Regions from separate parts of the Actinomadura sp. GTD37 genome, predicted to be linked through region 2. Evidence: riboswitches for the same ligand, from Rfam matches in the RefSeq annotation. Region 2 holds a riboswitch; the other holds the start of a gene.
The links. A riboswitch is a leader RNA that binds a small molecule or an ion and turns the genes downstream of it on or off. The one in region 2 is predicted to bind cyclic di-AMP.
Positions count from the first base shown of each region.

Region 1: another riboswitch for cyclic di-AMP. It lies ahead of ACA511_RS14175 (CHAP domain-containing protein); the one in region 2 lies ahead of ACA511_RS31700 (NlpC/P60 family protein).

Region 1 covers NZ_JBGNUS010000002.1:5,678-14,594, reverse strand. The annotation lists gene ACA511_RS14180 (PP2C family protein-serine/threonine phosphatase) at 1-1,770, shown strand, start outside; cyclic di-AMP (ydaO/yuaA leader) riboswitch at 2,234-2,387, shown strand; gene ACA511_RS14175 (CHAP domain-containing protein) at 2,399-3,145, shown strand; gene ACA511_RS14170 (CDP-glycerol glycerophosphotransferase family protein) at 3,426-6,341, shown strand; gene ACA511_RS14165 (glycosyltransferase) at 6,325-7,569, shown strand; gene ACA511_RS14160 (acyl-CoA dehydrogenase family protein) at 7,594-8,775, shown strand; gene ACA511_RS14155 (SDR family oxidoreductase) at 8,772-8,917, shown strand, end outside.
Region 2 covers NZ_JBGNUS010000007.1:270,720-279,636, forward strand. The annotation lists gene ACA511_RS31670 (protein kinase) at 1-131, shown strand, start outside; gene ACA511_RS31675 (response regulator receiver protein) at 128-1,261, shown strand; gene ACA511_RS31680 (AAA family ATPase) at 1,343-3,247, shown strand; gene ACA511_RS31685 (4Fe-4S single cluster domain-containing protein) at 3,244-4,005, shown strand; gene ACA511_RS31690 (FHA domain-containing protein) at 3,993-5,408, shown strand; gene typA (translational GTPase TypA) at 5,481-7,334, opposite strand; cyclic di-AMP (ydaO/yuaA leader) riboswitch at 7,551-7,701, shown strand; gene ACA511_RS31700 (NlpC/P60 family protein) at 7,709-8,728, shown strand.

The sequences.
Region 1 (8,917 bases), on a different contig from region 2:
GTCCCGCCGGGGGAGGCCCTGCAGCACCTGATCTGGCTCGCGCGCGACCTGGACATCGATCTCGCCGAGGCGGCGTCCCTGCTGGTCAAGGACGCCGGGAGCGGGCCGGTGGGGGCCGTGCTCGCGGGCCGCCGGGCGCCGCGGGCCGAGGGCCGCACCACCGAGCGCGAGGACGTGCTGTCGGAGGCCGAGGACGTCCTGGCCCGGGTGACGGCCGAGGACACGGCGGGGGACGCCGAGATCCTCGCCGGGATGGGGGACGACCCGGTGGCGCGGGCGGTGCTGGACGGGACGCTCGACTCCTGCGTCCACCTCGTGCCGGTCAGGGACGCCGCCGGCGACGTGGCGGACTTCCTCTACGCCGACGCCAACGGCGCGACGCGGGACATGTTCGGGCGCGGCAAGGAGGAGCTGACCGGCCTCCGGCTGCTGCGGACGGATCCGGGCGCGGTGCTCAGCGGGCTCTTCGACGAGTACGTCGGGGTCCTGGAGGCGGGGACCCGGCTGGAACGCGACTCGATCCCGTACTCCACCGCCCAGCGCGGCCTGTCCCGCTCGTCCCGGATGAGCGTGCGGTGCGTCCGGGTGCCGACCGGGGTGTGCGTCACGTGGCGGTACCACGTGGCGGAGGACAGGGTCGCGCGGCGGATGGAGCGGGTCGAGCGGCTGGCGCTGATCGGGTTCGGCGAGTGGGACCTCGCGACCGGGGAGGCGGACTGGACGCCGCAGATGCTGGCCAACTACGGCCTCACCCCGGACGAGGTGCCGCAGATGCCGCACGACCTGCCGAAGGCCGTGGCGGACGACGACCTTCCGCTGATGGAGGAGGCCGTCCAGACGATGTTCTCGCGGCGGGAGCCGGTGGAGGCCGAGCACCGCGTGATCGGCCAGGACGGGACGCCGCGGCACCTGTGGGTGTTCGCCGAGCCGGTGCTGGGCGAATCCGGGCTGCCGGTCTCGATCAACATCATCTCGCAGGACATCACCCGGCGGCGGGGGGTGGAGCGGGCGCTGGCCGAGACCCGGCGGCAGATGCTCAAGCAGCAGGCGCGGACGGCGCAGGAGCGCAAGGTGGCGGTGACGCTGCGCCGCGCGATCCTGCCGGACGAGGACGAGGTGGAGCAGCTGCCGGGCCTCGGCATGGCGGTCCGCAGCCTGGCGGCGGAGAGCACCGCCCGCATCGGCGGGGACTGGTTCGCGACGCGGGTGATGCCGGACGGGCGGGCCGTGTTCGCGATCGGGGACGCCGCCGGGCACGGGCTGCCGGCGGCCGCCGCGATGGCGCGGACCCGGAACGGGCTGCTCGGCCTCGCCTGCACGGGGGAGCCGGCGGGACGGCTGGTGGGCTGGCTGAACGAGCTGGTCGGCAACATGGACCCGCCCGCGACGGGGACGGCGATCGTCGCCCATTTCGACCCGTCCCGGCGGGTGCTGGAGTGGACGTGCGCGGGCCATCCGCCGCCGATCCTGGTCAGGGGGACCCATGCGACGACGCTGGAGGTCGTCCGCGACCCGATGCTCGGCGCCATGCCCGGCTGGCAGTACACGACGATCACCACCGAGCTCAGCCCCGGGGACCTGTTGTTCCTCTACACCGACGGCCTGGTGGAGCGCCGGGACGCGGACCTGGACGAGCGCATCGAGCGGCTCACCGTGATCCTGCGGGACTGCTCGGAGCGCCCGGACCGGGTGCTGGACGAGGTCCTCGCCCGCATGGAGCACGACCGGGCCGCGGACGACACCACGCTGTTCGCGCTGCACGTCGAGTGACCTGTCGCACCCGCACCCTCGGATGGCCGCGGAGTGTGATCCGGCACTCACCTGAACCGCGGGGAAGGGCCGCCGAGGGCCTGCCCGCGGCCCCGCGACGGGTGCCGGCCGCCGCCCTCCCGGGGGTTCTTTACCCTTTGGTCATCACGCGGTAAGACCGCGAGGCAAGGGCCTGAGGCCCACTCCGGTGAAGATCGGGAAGACACGGGGGCCCGGCGGTGTTGAAGAATCCTTGGAAGGGCTTTGAGCGGGCAAGACCGAGTTTTGTGGCTCATTTGCTTTTCCTGGGAGGGTTGATACCTTCTATCAGAATCACGCAGCGCACCCCATGCGTTGCCGCCGGCCGTACCGCGTACGGCCGAGGATCGCGGAGCGGTGTCCGCACGCGATGCGCGCCAGAAGACGCGCGCCCCCTCATCGAGATCAGTCGCTGAGATAAATCCGAATAGTCTGCGCCGCCCTGTGCGGTGCGAGGCCGAGTCCGTCCGGTCGGACGACCGGACGGAGCCGGGGACCCAATGTTCCAGGGGTGAATCGGCGCGCCGAGAGTCGCGCCGTAGGGCTACTTCCATGCCCGAATCCGTCAGCTAACCCGGTAGGCGTCATGGAAGACAAGGAGATTCCCTGCATGACCGGTCGTTTCGATCGACTTTCGCTCAACCGCTTCTCGCCCGAGGACAAGGCCGTCGGCGTCGCCGTCAGCGCCGTCGTCGCGGGAGCCGTCGGGCTCGCAGTTCTCAACCCCCTCGCCGGTGGCCGCGCCGAGGCCGAGACCCCGGCCCGCGCGGCGGCGGTCGCCGAGCAGGGCACCGCGTCGAAGGCGTCGTCGGGCATGACCGCCGAGCAGGCCGGCGAGGCCGGCTACAAGGTGCCGCCGCGCGCCGTCCAGGCCACCGAGGTCATCAAGCTGGCCGAGAAGCAGGTCGGCATCGGCGAGGGCAAGGGCAAGCAGACCAAGTTCCACGACTGGTACGTCTCGACCCCGCACGCCAAGGCCACCGCGCAGCGCGACGGCGGCTTCTCGGTCAAGGCGTACAACGGCGCCCAGTGGTGCGACATGTTCGTCTCCTGGCTCGGCGCCCAGACCGGCGTGAAGAACATGGGCTGGGACGCCTACACCGTCCAGCACGCCAGCTGGTTCAAGAAGACCGACCGCTGGGGCCAGAAGGCCAAGCCGGGCGCCGTCGTGTTCTTCGACTGGCAGGGCGGCAACAAGGGCGGCATCGGTGACATCGACCACGTCGGCCTCGTCGTCAAGGACAACGGCGACGGCACCGTGAAGACCATCGAGGGCAACAGCGACGACGAGGTGCAGAAGAAGGTCCGCGACAAGTCCGAGATCGTGGGCTACGGCTACCCCGACTACGCCGCCTGATCCCTCCCGGCAACGACACGACGCGTAAAGACGCGTACGAGCAAGACCTGAAGGCGCCCGGCTCCGGCCGGGCGCCTTCGGGCGTTTCCGGGGCGGTGTCCGCGCCTCCTCGGGGGATGTGTCCCATGCATCCGCTGAAGGCGGGTAATGCGAAGCAATACCAGCCTTTGATCCCCCTTGGACCTCAGTGCGGCGTTCCTGGATAGGAATCCCTCGCAACGCGTCCGACCGGCGCCCGGGGCGCGCCCAGCCCCCGGGGAACTGGCGAAGGGGGATGCCCATGCGGGTGCGCCCGGATGTCAGCGTGGTGGTGATCGCCTACAACGACGCCCGGCGGCTCCCCCGGGCCGTCGCCTCGTCGCTGGCGCAGTCGCTGGGCGGCGTCGAGACCGTGATCGTCGACGACGCCAGCACCGACGGCACCGGCGAGGCCGCCGACCGGCTCGCGGCCGCGCACCCGGGACGGGTCCGGGCCGTCCGCCTGCCGTCCAACTCCGGCGGCTGCGGCCGCCCCCGCAACACCGGGATCGAGGCGTCGTCCGGCCGGTACGTGATGTTCCTCGACAGCGACGACCTGCTGGACCGGCACGCCTGCCTCAACCTGCTCGCCACCGCCGAGGACACCGGCGCCGACATGGTCTCCGGGCTGTGCGACCGGATCTTCCTGGACCTGCCCCGGGGCGCGAAGGGCCGCGTCCGCCCCTGGTACCCCTGGCTCTACCAGCGCAGCGCCGTCTACGAATCGCTGAGCGAGAACCCCCGCCTCCTCTACGACACCCTCTCGACCAACAAGGCGTACCGGCGCGGCTTCCTGGAGGAGCACGGGCTGCGGTTCGTCGAACGGCTGCACTACGAGGACCTGCTGTTCACCGCCGAGGCGTACCTGGCGGCCGAGCGGACCGCGGTGATCCCGCACCGCGTCTACAACTGGCTCGTCCGGCAGCGGGCGGCGGAGCCGTCGATCTCCAACCGGCGGGCCGAACTGGCCAACTTCGCCGACCGGCTGGAGATCCACCGGCGCATCGACATGCTGTTCGCGCTGCGCGGCGCGCACGACCTGCGGCGCGCCAAGGACGTCAAGTTCGTCAACCACGACCTGGTCCTCTACCTGCGGGAGCTGCGCGACCGCGACCCGCGCCACCGGGCCCGCTTCCTCGATCTGGCGGCCGGCTACCTGGCCGAGCTGGACCCGCGCGCGTTCGAGCTGGCCAACCCGCTGCCCGCGATCGCCGCGTACCTGATCCGCGAGGGCGACCACGCGGGGGCGCTCGCCGCCGCCGAGTACCGGACCGCCGAACGCCCCGAGCTGCGCGCGCGGCTGGTGGAGCGGGACGGGCGGGTCTACTGGGGCGCGGGCGGGCCGCGCGGCACGCTGGGCCGCCGGGTCCTGGACGTCACGGGCCTCGGCTTCCACGTCCGGCCCCTGCAGGACCTGCGCCCGGCGAACACGGTGACGCGGCTGGAGATGCGCGGCGACCGCGTGCTGCTGGCCGGGACCGTGCTCAACCCGCTGGGCCGCATCCCCCCGGACGCCGAGCTGGCCGCGACCCTGGAGTTCCGCGACCGGCGCCGCCGCGCCCGCGCGGCGCGGGCCCGCGCCGCCGTCCGGCACGAGGGGGACCGGCTGGTGTGGCGGGCGGAGTTCGACCCGGTCCGCCGGATCAGGCCGATCGGGTTCGTCGACCCCGTCTGGGACGTCCGGCTCCGCGTCCGGGTGAACGGCGAGGACATGGTCACCCGCCTCGCCGAGGGACGCGGATCGCCGCCGCTGGCGGGCGTCGCGCTGCCCGTCCGGCCCCGGCTGACGCGGATCGCCGCCGACCGGCTCCGCTCGTACGTCACGGGCGGCGGGCACCTGGCCTTCGCGCTGGAGACGGCGAACCCGTGGGCGCGGCTCGCCGGGGCCGCCGCGCTCGGCGCCGCCCGGTCGCGGGCGGGACGGCTCGCCTGGCGCCGCGCGCGGGGCCTGGAGAAGTCCGTCCGCAAGCGGCTGACCGCCCGCGAGACCAAGGTCGCCGTGTTCAACCGGGTGCTGAGCCGGCTGCCCGTCCGGGCCGGCCAGGTGGTCTTCGAGAGCCACCTCGGCCGCCACTACTCGGACAACCCGAAGTACATCTACCGGGAGCTGCGCAGGACGCGCCGGCCGGTGACGGCGGTGTGGGCGTACGCGTCCTCCCCGAAGGGGTTCCCGGACGACGCCAGGCTCGTCCGGCGCGGCTCGTGGGGGTACTTCCTGGCGCTGGCCCGCGCCCAGTACTGGGTCGACAACCAGGGCCTGCCCGACGGCCTCCGCAAACGCCCCGGGACCACCTATATCCAGACCTGGCACGGCTCGGCGTTCAAGCTGATGGGCCTCGACCAGCCGGGCCTCAAGAGCGGCCCCGCCGCCGAGAGGGCCCGGCTGCGCCGGATGGTGGAGCGCTACGACTGCTTCCTGGTGCGCTCCGCGCACGACGCCGAGACGCTGTGCGCCGGCCTCGGGGTCCGCTCGGAGCTGCTCCCGGCCGGCTACCCGCGCAACGACGCCCTGGTCAACGGGGTGGACGGCGACCCGGAGCTGGCCGCCGAGGTCGCCTCGCTCCGCGCGTCGCTCGGCCTCGACGGCGGGCGCCGCGCCGTCCTGTACGCGCCGACGTTCGCCACCGGGCCGAAGGGGCGGCCCGTCAGGCTGCTGGAGCCGCCCATCGACCCGGAGGTGTTCGAGCGGGTGCTGGGCGGGGAGTACGTGCTGCTCGTCCGGCCGCACTACCTGTGCCGGGCGAACGTCCCGCCCGGAGCCCGCGCGGTCATGCGGGACGTCGGCGCGGTGCCCGACGTCACCCCGCTGCTGCTCCTCGCGGACGTGCTGATCACCGACCACTCCTCGATCATGTTCGACTTCGCGCTGCTGGACCGGCCGATCATCCTGCACGTCCCGGACGGCCGGGACCTCGCGACCGGCTACTTCGACCTGGAGCTGCACGGGCCCGGGCCGGTCACCCGCGGCGAGGAGGAACTCGTCGCGGCGCTGGCCGGGCTGGACGCGGCGGAGGCCGCCCACGCGGCCCGGCGCCGCGCGTTCGCCGCGCGCTTCGGCGAGCACGACCGGGGGACCGCCGCCCGCACGGTGGCGGACCGCTACTTCCCGGCCGCCGGGCCGGGCCACGGGGCGAGACGCCCGAGCCGCAGGGGGAGCAGGCATGGCCGCACCGCGTGACGTCTTCATCGTGTGCAACAACGCCGACGAGATGGGCGGGCTCCAGCGCTGGGCGCACCACATGGCGCGGCTGCTGGCCGGACGCGGCGACCGCGTCACCCTCGTCGGGATCACCCGCGGGCCGGAGCCCTACCACCACGGCCGCGACGGGTCCTACGCCGTCGAGGTGCTGCACCGCGACTGGCGCGCGCCGGTGCTGGCGTGGCGTCCGCGGAGGCCGGCGGAGCACCTGAACGCGGCGGCGCACGCGCGGGAGATGCGGCGGTCCGCGGCCCAGCGGCGCGGCGCCGCCCGGCTGTCGGAGCTGTTCGCCGCCGCCGGGCCGGGGTCCGTGGTCATCGTGGCTCAGGTGTGGGCGATGGAGTGGGTGCGGCTGGCCGACACGTCCGGGCTGCGGGTCGTGGCGATGAGCCACGAGTCGTACAAGGCCACCCGGAGGTCGACGCGGTACCGGCGGGTCAAGGAGCACTACGCGGACGCGGACCGGATGCTGGTGCTGACCGCCGAGGACGCCGACGCCTGGGCGAGGGACGGCATGACCAACGTCGACCACATCCCGAACCCGCTGCACGTCACGCCGACCGTCCATCCCACGCTGGACCTTCCCGTGGTGGCCTGCGTCGGCCGCCTGTCGCAGGAGAAGGGCGTGGACCTGATGCTGGAGGCGTGGGAGCGGATCTCCGCCCGCCATCCGGAGTGGCGGCTCCACGTCTACGGCAGCGGCCCGGACGAGGAGGAGCTGCGCGTGCGGGCCGCCGGGATATCCGCCTCGGTGGAGTTCCGGGGCGTGGTCGCCGACGTCGAGGACGCGCTCGTCGAGGCGTCGGTCTTCGCGCTGCCGTCGCGCGCGGAGGGCTTCCCGATGTCGGTGCTGGAGGCGATGGCGTACGGGCTGCCGACGGTGGCGTTCGACTGCGCGCCGGGCGTCCGGACGCTCCTCGGGGACGACCGGGGCGGCGTCCTCGTCCGGCCCGGCGACACGGTCGCGTTCGCGGCCGCCCTGGAACGGCTCATCGAGGATCCGGCGGAGCGCCGCGCCCTCGGCGCGGCGGCCCGCGCCTCCGTGCTGCGGTTCCACCCGGACGCCGTCCTCGCCCGCTGGGACCGGCTGTTCGACCTGCTCCACCGGGACCTGGCGCCGGAGGTGCCGGAGCGCCCGCCCGCGCCGGCCGCCGAGCAGGAGGCCGAGCGGGCGGCCGAACCCGCACTGGGGGGTGATTCTTTCTAACAACTGTTTGGTAGAGTTCGCGGCGTGAAGCAGAACGAGTCTCCGGAGGACCGCGCGTTCCGCGCCGAGGTCCGCGACTGGCTCCAGGAGAACCTGTCGGGCGAGTTCGCGCACGCCCGCGGGCTCGGCGGGCCGGGCCGCGAGCACGAGGCGTTCGAGGAACGGCTGGCCTGGGAACGGCACATGGCCGCCGCCGGCTGGACGTGCGTCGGCTGGCCGCGCGAGCACGGCGGGCGCGGCGCCACCCTCGAGCAGCAGGTCATCTTCCACGAGGAGTACGCCCTCGCCGACGGTCCCGCCCGCGTCAACCACATCGGCGAGAACCTGCTCGGCCCCACGATCATCGCGTTCGGCACCGACGAGCAGCGCGCCCGCTTCCTCCCGCCGATCGTGGCGGTCGAGGAGCTGTGGTGCCAGGGCTACTCCGAGCCCAACGCCGGCTCCGACCTCGCGAACGTCCAGACCCGCGCCGAACTGGCCGGCGACCACTGGACGGTCGACGGGCAGAAGGTGTGGACGTCCCTCGCCCTCGAATCGGACTGGTGCTTCGTCGTCTGCCGCACCGAGCCCGGGTCGTCCCGGCACAAGGGCCTGTCCTACCTGCTCGTCCCGATGCGGCAGGACGGCGTGGACATCCGGCCGATCATCCAGCTCACCGGCACCTCCGAGTTCAACGAGGTGTTCTTCGACGGCGCCCGGACCGGCGCCGGCAACATCGTCGGAGCGCCCGGCGAGGGCTGGAAGATCGCGATGGCGACGCTCGGCTTCGAGCGCGGCGTCGCGACCCTCGGCCAGCAGGTCGGGTTCGCCCGCGAGTTCGAGGGCGTCGCCGACCTCGCCCGGCGCACCGGCGCCCTCGGCGACCCGCTGCTGCGCGACCGGCTGACCAGGTCGTACCTGGGCCTGGAGATCATGCGGCTGAACGCCGTGCGGACCATGGCCGGCGTCGCCGCCGGCGCGCCCGGCCCCGAGTCGTCCATCTCCAAGCTCGTCTGGGGCACCTGGCACCGCGAACTGGGCGAACTGGCCATGGACGTCCTCGGCGCCGCCGGCCTGGTCGCCGACGGCGAACCCTACGACCTGAACGACTGGCAGCGGCTGTTCCTGTTCTCCCGCTCCGACACGATCTACGCCGGGTCGAACGAGATCCAGCGCAACATCATCGCCGAGCGCGTGCTCGGCCTCCCGAGAGAGGCGCGCGGATGACCCCGCCCCCCTACGTCCCCGGGCACGGCCTCCTCAACGACCGCGCCGTCGTGATCACCGCGGCGGCCGGGGCCGGGATCGGCGGCGCCACCGCCCGCCGCTGCCTGGAGGAGGGCGCCCGCGTCCTGATCTCCGACACGCA
Region 2 (8,917 bases):
CGGCGCTGACGTCGGTCGCGAGCCTGCTCTGGCTTCTCGTCCTCATCGCCGTCCCCGCCGCGCACGCCGTCGCGGCGGGTGTGCGGCTGCACCGCTGGCGGCAGGCCCGCACGATCGGAGGCACTCCTTGAGCAGCGGAATCGACGCCGACATCGCGCTGGACGCGGCGGTCGTGCTCAGCCTGGGCATGAACCGGGTGCTCGGCCGCGGCGCCGGACTGGCCGGACGCGGCGCGGAGGCGCTCGCGGCGCTCGCCGCCGGGCGGGCCGAGGCGCGGGCGGCGGCCCTCGCCGAGGTCGAGTCGCACGAGCGCGCCCTGCGCGAGGTCGTGGAGCGCAACGCGCGCATCGCGGCGCTCGCCGAGACCCGCGCGAAGATCGGCGCGGAGGTGCCGCTGCCCGAGCGGCTGCGGCCGGACGAGCAGACGCCGGCGGAGCTGGCCGCCTGGTGCGCGGCCGCCGACCAGGCCCTGGACGAGGCGGAACGGCGCCTGTCCGAGCACCTCGCCGCCCAGGTCAGCACGCAGATCTTCGCCGTCCCCGCGGAGGGCCTCACAGCCGCCGCGGCGCGGCCCGCGCCCCCGCCGGCCGGCGGCGACGACGACGACGTCCAGCGGAACCTCGAACGGATCATGGCGCGGCTGCTGCCGGACGCGGCGGACGCGGAGCGGCGGGCCGTCGCGGAGGCGGCCCGGCTGCTCGCGGAGGCCGGGACGGCGGAGGAGGCCGAGGGCGTCCTGCACGAGGTGCGGCTGCGGATCCAGTCCGCCAACCGCCGCACCGAGGAGCGGCGGGCGGAGGAGCGGCGGCTGGCGGCCGAGCGCGACGCCGCCGAGCAGGCCGGGGCCGAGCGCCGCTACGTCCTCGACTCGATCACCGCCGCGTTCGAGGACATGGGGTACGAGGTCCACGCCGGGTTCGAGACGCTGACGGCCGAGGACGGCACGGTGACGCTCACCAAGGGCGCCTGGCCCGACCACAGCGTCCGGATGCGGGTCGACGACGCCGCGCACGTCCGGGCCTCGATGATGCGCGAGCGGCCCGCCGAGAGCGAGGACGACCGGCGGGTGGACGTGGAGCGGGAGCGGGAGTGGTGCGAGGCGTTCGAGGCGGCGCGGGCCCGGCTGGCGGACGCGGGGATCCGCGCGGACGTCGGGTGGCGGCTGGAGCCCGGGGTGCGCGAGCTGCCGGTCTCGGCGCGATCACGGCAGACTAGGGGACGTGCCGGGCAACGCGAGCACCATCGCGAGCGTCATAACTGAGATGCCGGGGGACGGGGATATGGAGCGGGGCCGCATGAGGCCGTCTCCCTGTGACGGCCGTCACCCCGCGGGGGAGCGCAGATGAGCATTGATTCGCCGACTCTCGGGGGCCGGCTGCAGGGCTGGCCGCCGTTCATCCGCGAGCTCGACGCGACCCTCTCGGTGCACTCCCAGTACGTCCTGTCGGGGAACCTCTACGACAGCTTCCTCGCGCCGCCGGCGGAGGGCGCCGGCCCGGCGCGGCTGCTGCCGCTGCGCGGGCTGCTCTGGGAGACGCTTCACTCCAGCGGCGCGTCCTGCATGATCGTGTACGACCCGGTGGACGGCCTCCAGGTCTACCCGGACGGCGACGACGCGGCGGCGCAGGCGGCGCAGCGGCTGCTCGGCAAGACCAAGCCGGACGAGAAGCCGTCGCTGGAGGGGCTGACCCGGCACCTGGCCGCGGTGGCGCGCCCCGGCGAGGACATCCGCGCCGCGTTCGTGATCGACTCCGCGTCGCGGATCGCCCGCACGCCGACCGACCTGGAGCCCGGCGAGCGCGACTTCTTCCGGTTCTGCGCGAAGCTGTCGCGCAGCGCCCGGCCCGTCCGGGTGACGGGGGCGCGGCCGAAGCCGCTCTACAACCCGGTCGTCTGGCTGGTGGAGCGGCCCGGCGATCTGCCGCCGTGGCTGACGGCCGACAACGAGAACATCCGCGAGATCACGATCCCGCGCCCGCACCTCGGCGACCGGCAGGAGACGGCGCGGCTGCTGGCGCGCGCGTTCGGGGTCACCGACGCCGGGACGGACGAGGCCGCGGCCGCGGCGTGCGACGCGTTCGCCGAGCAGGCCGACGGGCTCACCCTCCAGTCGATGATCGAGGTGACGCGGCTGGCGAAGGAGCGCAACGTCGACCTGGCCGACCTGCCGGACGCGGTGCGCACCTACAAGCTCGGCGTCCTCGACAACCCGTGGAGCCGGGGCCATCTGCGCCGCCGGGTGCTGGAGGGCGAGAAGCGCGTCCCGGAGCGGGTGATCGGGCAGCCGCAGGCCGTCACCAAGACCCTCGACATCCTGAAGCGGGCGGTGCTGGGGCTGTCGGGGGCGCAGGCGACCCGGTCCGGCAGCCGGCCGCGCGGCGTGCTGTTCTTCGCGGGCCCGACCGGCACCGGCAAGACGGAGCTGGCGAAGGCGATCACCGAGCTGGTGTTCGGGGACGAGTCCGCCTACCTGCGCTTCGACATGAGCGAGTTCTCCGGCGAGGGGTCCGGCGACCGGCTGATCGGGTCGCCGCCCGGCTACGTGGGGCACGAGGCCGGCGGCGAGCTGACCAACGCCGTCCGCGAGGACCCGTTCCGGGTGATCCTCTTCGACGAGATCGAGAAGGCGCACCCGCGGATCCTGGACAAGTTCCTCCAGATCCTGGAGGACGGCCGCCTCACCGACGGGCGCGGCAACACCGTGCACTTCTCCGAGTCGATCCTGATCTTCACCTCGAACCTCGGGATGTACGTCCCGGGGCGCGACCTGACGACCCGGGACGCGTTCCCGTACGGCACGGCCGACCGTGTGCAGAACATCACACCCGGGATGGCCTACGACGAGGTCGAGCAGCGCATCAAGGGCGCGGTCGCCGACCATTTCACCGAGGTCCTCAACCGGCCCGAGCTGCTCAACCGGTTCGGCGACAACATCGTCGTGTTCGACTTCATCTCCGCCGGGGCCGCGCACAAGATCTTCGACCTGCAGTTCGCGAACATCTGCCGGCGGGTCACCGAGGAGCACCGGCTCTCCCTCGCCGTGAAGGGGGACGCGCTGACGACGCTCCGCGAATGGTGCACGGGCGAGCTGGACAAGGGCGGACGCGGCATCGGCATGGCGCTGGAGTCGCATTTCGTCAACCCGCTGGCGCGCGCGATGTTCGACCGGGAGCTCGTCCCGGACGAGAAGGTCACGGTGACGGGCATCCGGCGCGAGGGAAGCATCGTCCATCTGGAACTCCAGTGACCGGCGAGACCGGCACGGCCGGCGGGGAGGGCTCGGGGGGCGGCGGCGAGGCGCTGCTGCTCGCCAAGGCGCACTATCCGGTGACCACACTCGGCCCCGGAATCCGCGCCGGCATCTGGACGCAGGGCTGCACGCTGCACTGTCACGGCTGCCTCTCCACGGACACCTGGGAGGCCGACCCGCGCCGCGCGGTGCCCGTCGAGACCGTTTTAGGATGGCTCGCGTCCCTGCCCGGACCGGTCGACGGCGTCACCATTTCCGGTGGTGAGCCGTTCCAGCAGCCGGCCGCGCTGGGGGCCCTGCTGCGCGGTATCCACGCGTGGCGGGACACCCTCGACCGTGAGACGATTGCGTTGGACATATTGGTATATAGCGGATATGTCTACTCTCGGCTCTCCCGCGGCGGCGAGACGCGCGAGATCCTGGACATGTGCGACGCCGTGATCACCGGACCGTACGTCGACCGGCTCAATCCGGGGGGGCGACACCCCGCCGACGGCTCCCTACTCTGGAGGGGGTCGGCCAACCAGCGCGTCGTGCCGCTGTCCCCGCTGGGGCGGCGGCGGTACGGGGCACTGGCCGACATCGGCAAGACTGGAGAAGCAACAGGGCCCCGAGTACAGGTGTCCGTGGACGAAGGGCCGGAGGGAAGGCGGGTGTACTACATCGGGATCCCGCGAAGGGGTGACATGGAGCACCTGACGTCGAGGCTCGACCGCGCCGGGGTGCGCTCGGGGGATGTGTCATGGCGACCTTGAACTGTCCTGTCTGCGGCGAGCCGCATCAGCAGGGCGACCTGCTCTGCATGAACTGTGGGGCCAACCTGGCGCGCGGCGGGGGCGGCGCCCACCGGCAGGGTCCGGGCGGGTACGACGACCAGCAGCGTCCCGGCGGCCCGCCGCCCGGGCAGCCGCAGGGCGGCCAGTACGGCGCCCCGCAGCCCGGCCAGCAGCAGTACGGCCAGCCGCAGCAGCCCCACGACCCCTACGGCCAGCAGCAGCAGCCGGGCCCGCCCGGCCAGCAGCCCGACCCGTGGGGCGCGCCGCAGCAACAGCAGGCCGACCCGTGGGGGCCGCCGGCGCCCCAGCAGCAGGCACCCGACCAGTACGGACAGCCACAGCACGGCGCGCCTCCCCAAGGCGGTCCCCCGCAGGGCGGGCCCCAGCAGGGCGGTCACGGGGGCCAGTCCCCGATGCAGCAGCAGCCGCCCGCTGACCCGTGGGGCGCGCCGCAGCAGCAGCCTCAGGACCAATGGGGTCCCCCGCAGCCTCCTCAGGACCAGTACCAGCCGCGCGAGCAGCAGCAGCAGTACCAGCCCCCTCAGGACCAGTACGGCGCTCCGCAGCCTCCTCAGGACCAGTACGGCGCCCCCCAGCCGGCCCAGGACCAGTACGGCGCCCCCCAGGACCAGTACGGGGCACCGCCGCAGGAGCAGTACGGGGCCCCTCAGGAGCAGCAGTACGGCGCCCCCCAGGACCAGTACGGGGCACCGCCGCAGGATCAGTACGGCGCTCCGCAGCCGGCCGAGCACCAGTTCGGTCCGCCGCCCCAGCCGCACGGGCAGCCGCCGCAGGGCGGGCCCCAGCACGGTGGGCCTCCGCACGGCGGCCCGCAGCACGGCGGCCACGGCGGTCCCCCGCTCGGTGGCCCCCCGCAAGGCGGTCCCCAGCACGGTGGCCAGCCGCCGCTGCCGCCGCACGGCCGTGAGGCGACGCTGCTGCCGCACGACCACAACCAGGGCCGGCCTGCGCCCGACAGCACGGCGTTCATGTGCCCGTACTGCGAGGCGGTGCTGAGCAACCCGGGCGCCGCGCAGTGCGACTCGTGCCTTCGGCCCCTGCCGAAGCAGGGCACGCCCGTCCTGCGGGTGCTGTTCCCCACGGGCGAGCTGAAGGTCTCGGTCGGCCAGCACCTCGTGCTCGGCCGGGACGTCGGCCAGTCGCCGGTGGCGGCCACGTTCACGCAGTACGACAACGTGTCGCGGCGCCACTCGACGGTGTGGCTCGACCCGTCCGGCACGGCCTGGGTGCGGGACGAGGGCTCCACCAACGGGACGTTCGTCAACGGCGAACGCCTCCCCCGGGGCGTGGAGGCGCCCCTCCGCGACGGCGACCAGCTCCGCCTGGCCGCCGACGTGACCGGGACCGTCCAGCTGAAGTGACCGGTACGTGAAAGGGCGGCCCCGGGGTTCTCGGAACCCCGGGGCCGCCCCCCTTTCACACGGCGGTGAAGGTCAGCCGGCGCGCTTGGTGCGGGCGCGGGTGCGCTCGCGCTCCTTGGCGTCCAGCACGACCTTGCGGATGCGGACGTTCGCCGGGGTCACCTCGACGCACTCGTCCTCGCGGCAGAACTCCAGCGCCTCCTCCAGCGACAGGTTGCGGGGCGGGGTGAGCCGCTCCAGCTCGTCGCCGGTGGACGACCGCATGTTCGTGAGCTTCTTCTCCTTGGTGATGTTGACGTCCATGTCGTCGGCGCGGGAGTTCTCCCCGACGATCATGCCCTCGTACACCTCGGTGGTCGGCCCGACGAAGAACGTGCCGCGCTCCTGCAGGTTCGTGATCGCGTACGCGGTGGCGACGCCGGTGCGGTCGGCGACGAGCGAGCCGGACGGCCGGGTGCGCAGCTGGCCGAACCAGGGCTCGTAGTCCTCGAAGACGTGGTGCGCCATGCCGGTGCCGCGCGTCTCGGTCATGAACTCGGTGCGGAACCCGATCAGGCCGCGGGCCGGGACGAGGAACTCCATCCGGACCCAGCCGGTGCCGTGGTTGGTCATCTGCTCCATGCGGCCCTTGCGGACCGCCATCAGCTGCGTGACCGCGCCGAGGTGCTCCTCGGGGATGTCGATCGTGAGCCGCTCGACCGGCTCGTGCCGCTTGCCGTCGATCTCGCGGGTGACGACCTGCGGCTTGCCGACGGTCAGCTCGTAGCCCTCGCGGCGCATGTTCTCGACCAGGATCGCGAGGGCCAGCTCGCCGCGGCCCTGCACCTCCCACGCGTCCGGCCGCTCGGTCGGCAGCACCTTGATCGACACGTTGCCGACCAGTTCGCGGTCGAGCCGGTCCTTGACCATGCGGGCGGTGACCTTGGTGCCCTTCTCCCGGCCGGCCATCGGCCCGGTGTTGGTGCCGATCGTCATCGAGATCGCGGGCTCGTCCACGGTGATCAGCGGCAGCGGGCGCGGGTCGTCGGCGTCGGCGATGGTGTCGCCGATCATGATGTCGGGGATGCCGGAGATCGCGATGATGTCGCCCGGACCCGCGTCGTCGGCGGGCTTGCGGGCGAGCGCGTCCGTCATCAGCAGCTCGGTGATCCGGACCCGCTCGACGCTGCCGTCGTGCCGGAACCAGGCGACCTGCTGGCCCTTCTTGATCGTCCCGGCGTGGACGCGGCAGAGCGCGATCCGGCCGAGGTAGCTGGAGGCGTCCAGGTTGGTCACGTGCGCCTGCAGCGGCGCGTCCGGGTCGTAGGACGGCGCCGGGATCGTCTCGGTGATGACCGAGAACAGCGGCTCCAGGTCTTCGCTGTCCGGCATGGCGCCGTCGGCGGGCTTGGCGAGCGAGGCCCGCCCGGCGCGGCCGGACGCGTACACGATCGGGAAGTCGATCTGGCCTTCGTCGGCGTCGAGGTCCATGAACAGCTCGTACGTCTCGTCCACGACCTCGTCGATGCGGGCGTCGGGACGGTCGGTCTTGTTCACGACGAGGATCACGGGCAGCCGGGCGGCGAGCGCCTTGCGCAGCACGAACCGGGTCTGCGGGAGCGGGCCCTCGCTGGCGTCCACCAGCAGGACGACGCCGTCCACCATGGACAGCCCGCGCTCCACCTCGCCGCCGAAGTCGGCGTGGCCGGGCGTGTCGATGATATTGATCGTCAGCCCGTTGTGCTTGACGGCGGTGTTCTTCGCGAGAATGGTGATGCCCTTCTCGCGTTCCAGGTCGTTGGAGTCCATGACCCGGTCGTCGACGTCCTGGTTCTCGCGGAAGGCCCCGGACTGCCAGAGCATGGCGTCGACCAGCGTCGTCTTGCCGTGGTCGACGTGGGCGACGATCGCGACGTTCCGGAGGTCGTCGCGCGTGGAGATGGGCATGCGGGTTACCTTGCGTGAGGTTTCAGGAGAGTCGCCGCAGAAACGCGGCAGCACTCCATTCTACGCGCCGCCGTGCGCCGCCCCATCCCGAGCGCGTCCGTCCCGTCCGCCACAGGGCCTCCCGCGCCTTCACACGGGCCTCCGATTCGCCATCTTTGCTCGTTCTTTGTAATCTGCCCGAGATCCGGTCGTGCGGAGCCCCACCCCCACGGGGCTGCGACCGGGACGCCGAATCTCCCCTCCGCGGGGAGAACCGGGGACCCACGCAACTCGGGGTGAATCGACGCACGTCGCAGGACGCGCGCCGTAGGGCGACTCCTGGCCCGAACCCGTCAGCTAACCCGGTAGGCGCGCGAGGAGAGGAGAACACCGGCTTGGCACCGGACCCCCACCGGCGGCGTCGCGTCACGCCCGCCGCCACCGCGGCGACCATGCTCCTGATCGGCCTCGGCGCCACCGCGCCCGTCGCCGCCCACGCCGCACCGCCGTTCCGGACGGCCGCCGCCGTGGCCGCGCCGAACCCCACTCCGACGACGGAGAAGGGGCTGCGCAAGAGCCTGAACGCGCTGAACGAAGAGGCCGAGATCCTCACCGAGAAGTTCAACAAGACCCGCGTGGACCTGAAGGCCGCGCAGAAGGCCCAGCGGGACGCCGCCAAGACGGCGCAGACCCTGCGTTCCCAGGCCGCCCCCTCCCGCGAGCAGCTCGGCCGGATGGCCGCCGCGAACTACATGGCCGGCGCCCCCGACGCGATCTTCGGCGCGACCGGATCCCCGGACGGGCTGTCCGACGGCGCCTACCTCGTGCAGAACCAGGCGCACGCCGTCCTCGCCCTGCGCAAGCAGATCGAGCGGGCCGAGGCCGCCGAACGCGACGCGAAGGCCAAGACCGCCCGGGTCGAGAAGGCCTGGGACGACGCCAAGAAGGCGCGCTCGGCGGCGAAGGCCAAGGTCGCCGAGGTGATGAAACGCCTCGACAAGCTCTCCACCACGCACGCCAGCGACCCGCGCACCGGCCTCACCGCGACCATCAAGGGCTCCGACCTGCCCGCCAAGATGGCCCGCAAGGCCTACGGCAAACTCGGCTCCCCGTACGTGTGGGGCGCCGCCGGCCCGAGCAGCTTCGACTGCTCCGGCCTCGTCGTCTGGGCCTACGCGCAGGTCGGCAAGTCCGGCCTGCCGCACTACACCGGCGACCTGTACCAGCTCGGCACGAAGGTCTCCCAGAGCCAGCTGCGCTCCGGCGACCTCGTCTACTTCGGCAGCAACCTCCACCACATGGGCATCTACCTCAGCGGCGGCAAATACCTGCACGCCCCGCAGACCGGCGATGTGGTGAAGATCTCCAAACTGTCGGACCGGTCCGACTTCGCGGGCGCCAACCGAATCACCTGATTCGCGCCCCCCACGAGCGTCGGGGGCTTCCTGCGGCGCGGCAGGAAGCCCCCGCGGTTCTTATTGCTTCGCCCTCGGCGTCAGGCGCTGGCGCGCCCTCCTTCAACGGCCGAAGCGGCGATCGCTCTGTTCATCGCTTCGCCCTCGGCGTCAGGCGCTGGCGCGCCCTCCTTCAACGGGCAAAGCGGC